Regions from separate parts of the Kocuria sp. 2SI genome, predicted to be linked through region 2. Evidence: riboswitches for the same ligand, from Rfam matches in the RefSeq annotation. Region 2 holds a riboswitch; the other holds the start of a gene.
What was found. A riboswitch is a leader RNA that binds a small molecule or an ion and turns the genes downstream of it on or off. The one in region 2 is predicted to bind S-adenosylmethionine.
Positions count from the first base shown of each region.

Region 1: another riboswitch for S-adenosylmethionine. It lies ahead of FFS25_RS05550 (MetQ/NlpA family ABC transporter substrate-binding protein); the one in region 2 lies ahead of FFS25_RS00450 (cobalamin-independent methionine synthase II family protein).

Region 1 covers NZ_SCNB01000007.1:6,010-9,409, forward strand. Annotated here, with positions in the region: gene FFS25_RS05545 (methionine ABC transporter ATP-binding protein) at 1-978, opposite strand, end outside; gene FFS25_RS05550 (MetQ/NlpA family ABC transporter substrate-binding protein) at 1,014-1,889, opposite strand; SAM riboswitch class IV at 1,989-2,101, opposite strand; gene dxr (1-deoxy-D-xylulose-5-phosphate reductoisomerase) at 2,211-3,400, opposite strand, start outside.
Region 2 covers NZ_SCNB01000001.1:105,179-108,578, forward strand. Annotated here, with positions in the region: gene FFS25_RS00445 (amino acid permease) at 82-1,554, shown strand; SAM riboswitch class I at 1,684-1,786, shown strand; gene FFS25_RS00450 (cobalamin-independent methionine synthase II family protein) at 1,803-3,014, shown strand; gene FFS25_RS00455 (cobalamin-independent methionine synthase II family protein) at 3,132-3,400, shown strand, end outside.

The sequences.
Region 1 (3,400 bases), on a different contig from region 2:
CTGCTCCTGCAGCACCGACACCCCGCCGAACACGATCCTGAAGCCCACGCCGCGCTCAGCAGCGGCGCGGCTGAGCACCGTGCCGACATCGACGCCCTCGCGGATCTCCATGACCACCAGGCGGCCGTGGTGGCGCGCGCGCAGGTGCGCGAGCTCCTCGGCGTCCGGCTCGGCGTGGACGACGGTGGAGACGAAGCGACGGGTCGTGGGCGACTGCCCGGCCGAGAAGATCTGGGCCGTGGGGCCCATCTCGACCACGCGTCCGCTGTCCATGACCGCGACGCGATCGGCGATCGAGCGCACCACGTCCATCTCGTGGGTGATCAGCACGACCGTGATCCCGAACTCCCGGTTGGCCCGGCGCAGCAGCGCCAGCACCTCCTGGGTGGTCTCCGGGTCCAGTGCGGAGGTGGACTCGTCGGCCAGCAGGATCTTGGGGTTGGCAGCCAGCGCCCGGGCGATGCCCACGCGCTGCTTCTGCCCGCCCGAGAGCTGCTCGGGGTAGTTGCCCGCCCGCTCGGAGAGCCCGACGAACTCGAGCAGCTCCTTCACGCGCGCCCTGCGATCGGCCGCCGACCAGCCCGCCTGCTTCAGCGGGTACTCGACGTTGCCGGCCACTGAGCGCGACGTGAACAGGTTGAACTGCTGGAAGATCATGCCGATGTCGCGACGGATCGGGGCCAGCTGATTCTCGGTGCGGCCGTCGACCCGGCGGCCGTCGACCTCGACGACGCCGGAGGTCACCGGCTCCAGGCCGTTGATCAGGCGCACGAGCGTGGACTTGCCGGCACCCGAGTAGCCGATCACGCCGAAGATCTCGCCTCGGCGGATGTCGAGGGTGACATCGTCGACTGCGGTCACGTCCCGCTTGGTCCTGCCCTTGCCCGTGGTGAAGGACTTGGTGACGCCGTCGAAGCGCACGATCGCCTCGGTCTCGGGCCCGGGCCGACGCCGCTGCGTGTCAGCGGCGTCGGCCACCGGCTCGCTGTCGGGGTGGAACTGCTCGGCCGGGGTCACTTCTGGAGGTCCTCCTCGTAATCGGAGAGGACCTGCTCCAGCTCCTCCTGCGAGAGTTCCATGGTCACCGCGGTGCCCTTGGTGTCCTCCTTCTCGGCCTCCTCGACCTCCGGGGTGTGGAAGAGATCGGCGACCTTGTGGAGGGTCTCGTCGTCCTTGTTGGCCTCGGTGGTGGCGAACAGGTTCACGTACGGACGGGCGTTCTCGTTCTCGGCGCCGTCGGAGGCCAGGGCCGAATCGGGATCGATGTCGCCGCGGGCCAGGAAGTCGTTGTTGATGACGGAGCCGGCCACAGAGTCCAGAGACAGCACGGTCTGCTCGGCCGAGACCGGGGTGACGGAGACCTTCGAGGCCTCGGTGTCGATGTCCGACTCGGTCGGGGCGGTGGTGTCCGAGGTGAACTCGACCAGGCCGTTGGCCTGCAGCAGCAGCAGCGCGCGCGACTGGTTGATCGAGTCGTTGGGGATGGCGATCTCGTCGCCGTCCTGGATGTCCTCGAGCGACTCGTACTCGTTGGAGTACAGGCCCAGCGGGTAGATCGAGGTCGAGGCGATCGGGGTGACGGTCTCCCCGGAGCTGTTGTTGTAGTCCGCCAGGTACGCGATGTGCTGGAACCAGTTCATGTCGACGTCGCCGGAGACGGTCGCCGGGTTGACCTGGCTGTACTCGGAGAGCTCGACCAGCTCGACGGTGATGCCCTCCTCCTCGGCCTTCTCCACGAGGGCCTCGTTCACGGGGGTGGTGCCGACGACGCCGATCTTGATGACCCCGTCGTCGTAGGGGGCCTCATCGGAGTCGCCGCCGCCGCAGCCGGCGAGGGTCAGGCCGAGGACTGTGGTCACGGCCAGGGCGGAGAGACGGTGTGCGCGCATGGGAGGGGTTGCCTTTCGTTCAGCGAGCTGTCCGATCCCATCGGGGTGACCGGCGGCGCTGAACGTCAGGCGTGCGCATCGATGCTGCGCACGAACCCAAATCCGTGCTTGCCGCGGTGCGGAACCGGAGCCGAATGGTCATCTGGGGCACCCCACCACGGTGAGAGGGTTGCCGTCCGGCCAGCCAGAGCTTCGCGCCGGATCTCGTCATCCGGCGCAGATCCTAGCATCTGAGTCCGGTGCGGGCGAGCCCCCCACGAGGCCTGGCACGGGCTCTGGCTCAGGCACCGGATGCACGTCGGCCGCGTCCCGGAGGCCGGCTCATCGACGCCTCTGCCTCACCAGCTCATCAGCGCGGGAGCGAGCCCAGGCCTCGGCTGCCAGCACCGATTCGAGGCTCAGCTCGTCGACGGGCTCATGCTCCCGCACGACTTCGGCCACGAGCTCGACGATCTCCAGGAAGCCCAGGCGCCCGGCGTGGAAGGCCAGGACCGCCTGCTCGTTCGCGGCGTTGAACACGGCAGGGCCGGTGGGCCCTGAAGCCGCCGCCTCCTTGAGCAGACGCACCGCTGGGAAGGCCTCCTCATCCAGCGGCTCGAAGCTCCAGGTCGCCGCCTGAGTCCAGTCGCACGGCGAGGCGGCGCCCGGGACCCGATGCGGCCAGCCGAGGCCCAGCGCGATCGGCAGGCGCATGTCCGGCGGGGAGGCCTGAGCCATGGTGGAGCCGTCCACGAACTGCACCATCGAGTGCACGACGGACTGCGGGTGCACCACCACGTCGATGCGCTCCAAGGGGATGTCGAAGAGCAGGTGGGCCTCGAGGACCTCGAGGGCCTTGTTGACCATGGTCGAGGAGTTCGTGGTCACCATCAGCCCCATGTCCCAGGTGGGATGAGCCAGGGCGTCCTGCGGGCGCACGTCCCGCAGGGAATCGCGCGAGCGCCCGCGGAAGGGTCCACCGGAGGCCGTCAGCACGAGCCGATCGACCTCTGCCGACGCGCCGCTGCGCAGCGCCTGGGCCAGGGCTGAGTGCTCGGAGTCCACGGGGATCAGCGGGTCGTCGTGCGGGGAGGCCTGCGCGGCTCGGCGCACCAGCTCACCGCCGGCGATCAGCGACTCCTTGTTGGCCAGGGCCAGCAGCTTGCCGGCCTCCAGGGCGGCAAGGGTGGGGGCCAGCCCGATCGAGCCGGTGATGCCGTTGAGGACGAGATCGGCCCCCGGCGCTCGCGCCGCCTGCACGGCGGCCTCCGATCCCGCGAGGATCTGCGGGGAATAGTCCTCCCCCAGCGCCAGGACCCGCGAGGCGATCATGCGCTCGAGCAGCGCCGCGTCCTGGACATCGCCGGACGTCGCCACGAGCGGGGCCCGGGTCTCGACGGCCTGCTCCGCGAGCAGCTCGAGGTTCGACGAGCCGGCCGCCAGGGCCACCACCCGGAATGGGGCCTGCTGATCGGCCGACGCCGCGGCGGTGCGCACGACGTCGAGCGCCTGCGTGCCGATGGAGCCGGTCG
Region 2 (3,400 bases):
AGTGTGTCGCCATCAGATTGTGACGTGCAGCACAGGCGCCCAAGGCCGATCCCCCGGCGCCCTCACCACCAGGAGGCCCCCATGGGTTCCGGATCCTCGCCCGCGACCAGTCGCGGACGCCATTCGCAGAGCACCACCGCTCCCGCAGCGCCCGGGGCAGACGGCCCGCAGGACTCGAACCTGAAGGCCCACATGAAGGGCCGCCACCTGGTCATGATGAGCCTCGGCTCGGCCATCGGCGCAGGCCTGTTCGTCGGCTCGGGGGCAGGCATCGCCGCCGCCGGGCCGTCGGTGCTCGTGTCCTACGTCGTCGCCGGGTTCCTGATCATCCTGATCATGCGCATGCTCGGCGAGATGGTCGCCGATCACCCCACCTCCGGCGCCTTCTCCGTCTACGCGGGCCGAGCCGTCAGCCCGGCCGCGGGCTTCGCCGTCGGCTGGCTGTGGTGGGTGCAGCTGATCATCGTGATCGCCGCCGAGGCCACCGCGGCCGCCCAGATCCTGGTCTCCGCCTGGCCCATCGCCCCGCAGTGGCTGCTCGCGCTGATCTTCATGATCATCTTCACCGCCATCAACCTCATCGGCGTGGGGCAGTTCGGCGAGTTCGAGTTCTGGTTCTCGCTGCTCAAGGTCGCCGCCGTCGTCGTCTTCCTGGTGATCGGCGGGCTGTTCGTGATCGGCCTGCTGCCCACGGCCGAGGCGCCCGGCCTGGCCAATCTCACCGCCCACGGCGGCTTCATGCCCAACGGCATCGGAGGCGTGGCCGCCGGCCTGCTGATCGTGGCCTTCGCCTTCGGCGGCATCGAGATCGTGGCCGTGGCGGCGGCCGAGACCGAGGACCCCGAGAAGAACGTGGGCCGGGCGATCCGCACCATCGTGTGGCGCATCCTGATCTTCTACATGGGCTCCGTGGCCATCATGGTCCTGGCCATGCCGTGGAACGACGAGAACCTGTTGGCCTCCCCGTTCGTGGCCGTGCTCAACACCGCGGGGCTTCCGGCCGTCGCCTCCATCATGGCGGTCGTGGTGACCGTCGCGCTGCTGTCGTCGCTGAACGTCAACCTGTACGGCGCCTCGCGGATGATCTTCTCGCTGTCCCACCGCAGCCTGGCACCGGCCGCGCTGAGCAGGACCAACCCCCGCGGCGTGCCGGTGGCCGCGGTGGCCTTCGGCTTCGTGACGGTCGGGCTGAACTACCTGTGGGCCGAGGAGATCCTGGGCATCCTGCTCAACATCGTGGGCTCCACCCTGATCGTCATCTGGTCCATGACGATCGTCTCCCACCTGGTGCTGCGCCGCCGCGCCGAGCGCGAGGGCCGCGACCTCGTGCTCAGGGCCTGGGGCTACCCGGTGCTGTCCTACGTGGCGCTGGCGGGCATGGTGGCCGTCGTGATCCTGGGCATGACGGTGCCCGGCGTGCGTCAGCAGATCCTGCTCACGGCGGGCCTGTTCGCTCTCCTGTGGATCATCGGCGCTGTGCTGGCCAAGCGCCGCGGCGTGACCCGCTTCCGCGCCCCGGAGGAGTTCGACGACCCGGCAGCGATGCCCCGCTGACCCTCCGTTCCCCCACCCCGCCGAGTGGATCCCCAGTTGCGCTGTTCGGGCGAACAGCGCAACTGGGGATCCACTCGACGGCTTTCGTGGGTTGGGTGCGACGTCCTCGGCATGGCAGGATGATCGACGTCACCATCACGAGCGACCGAGAGACCTTGGCTCGAAGACGTCGCAGCAACCATGCGGGGATCCGTCCCCAGCGCAGAGGTGCTCCCGCCAGGACCGATGGAAAGGACGTGCCTTCGCGCATGCTGAACACCGACCGCATCCAGACCACCCACGTGGGCTCCCTGCCCCGCACCCCCGAGCTGCTGGCCGCGAACGAGGCCTACCAGGCCGGCACGATCTCGTGGGAGGAGCTCGTGGCCACCATGCAGCAGGGCGTCCGCGACATCGTCGCCCGGCAGTCCGAGATCGGGATCGACATCGTCAACGACGGCGAGTACGGCCACACCATGTCCAGCTCCGTCGACTACGGCGCCTGGTGGAACTACTCGTTCTCCCGCCTGGGCGGGCTGAGCCCCTCCGACGAGGACCGCTGGGACCCGAACGCCGGCGCCAAGCGCTCCTCGCCGGGCAACATCGTGCTGACGTCGTTCGCCGATCGCCGCGACCGGCAGCGCTTCGCCGAGGCCTATGCCGATCAGTCCTCCGGGATCCTCACCGCCCGCAAGCGGGTGGCCCAGCCCAAGATCACCGGGCCGCTGACCTACACCGGCCACGACGCCGTGCAGGCGGACATCGCGAACCTCAAGTCCGCGCTCGAGGGCTCCGGCGCCGAGCAGGGCTTCATCGCCGCTCTGTCCCCCGGCTCCTGCGCCCGAGTGAGCAACGAGTACTACGCCACCGAGGAGGAGCTCGTCTACGCCTGCGCCGACGCCATGCGCGAGGAGTACCAGGCGATCGTCGACGCCGGGCTGATCGTGCAGATCGACGACCCCTCGATCGCCGAGTCGTGGGACCAGATCAACCCGGAGCCCTCGCTCGAGGATTACCGCTCCTTCATCCAGCTGCGGATCGAGGCGCTGAACCACGCGCTGCGCGGGCTGCCGCAGGAGCAGATCCGATTCCACCTGTGCTGGGGCTCCTGGCACGGCCCGCACACGACCGACCTGGAGCTCAAGCACCTGATCGAGCCCCTGCTGCAGATCGACGCCGGAGGCTACTCCTTCGAGGCGGCCTCCGCCCGTCACGGCCATGAGTGGCGCGAATGGGCGGATGCCGGGCTGCCCGAGGACAAGGTCATCATCCCGGGCGTCGTCTCGCACTCCACCAACGTGGTCGAGCACCCGGAGCTGGTGGCCGAGCGCATCGAGCGCTTCGCCTCCGTCGTGGGCCGCGAGCGCGTCATCGCCTCGACCGACTGCGGGCTGGGCGGCCGTCTGCACCCGCAGATCGCCATGGCCAAGCTCGAGTCACTGGCCGAGGGCGCGCAGATCGCCTCGAGCCGCCTCTTCTGACCCCCCCTCCCCACCGCCGAGTGGATACCCAGTTGCGCTACCTGCCTGAACAGCGCAACTGGGTATCCACTCGGCGGGGTGGCCGCATACCCATCTCACGCAGAAAGGAATCTCTTCATGCACCGCTCCGAGAATCGCATCCTCACCACCCACGCCGGCTCCCTGCCGCGCACCGATCAGCTGATCGAGGCTAACCGCGCCCGCACCGGCGGACAGGACTACGACCAGCTGCTCACCGAGTCTGTCGTCGACGTCGTCCAGCGCCAGAAGAACCTGGGGATCGACGTCGTCAACGACGGCGAGTACGGCCACGCCATGTCCGAGGACACCGACTACGGCGCCTGGTGGCACTACATCTTCGACCGCCTCGACGGGCTGGGCCCCGG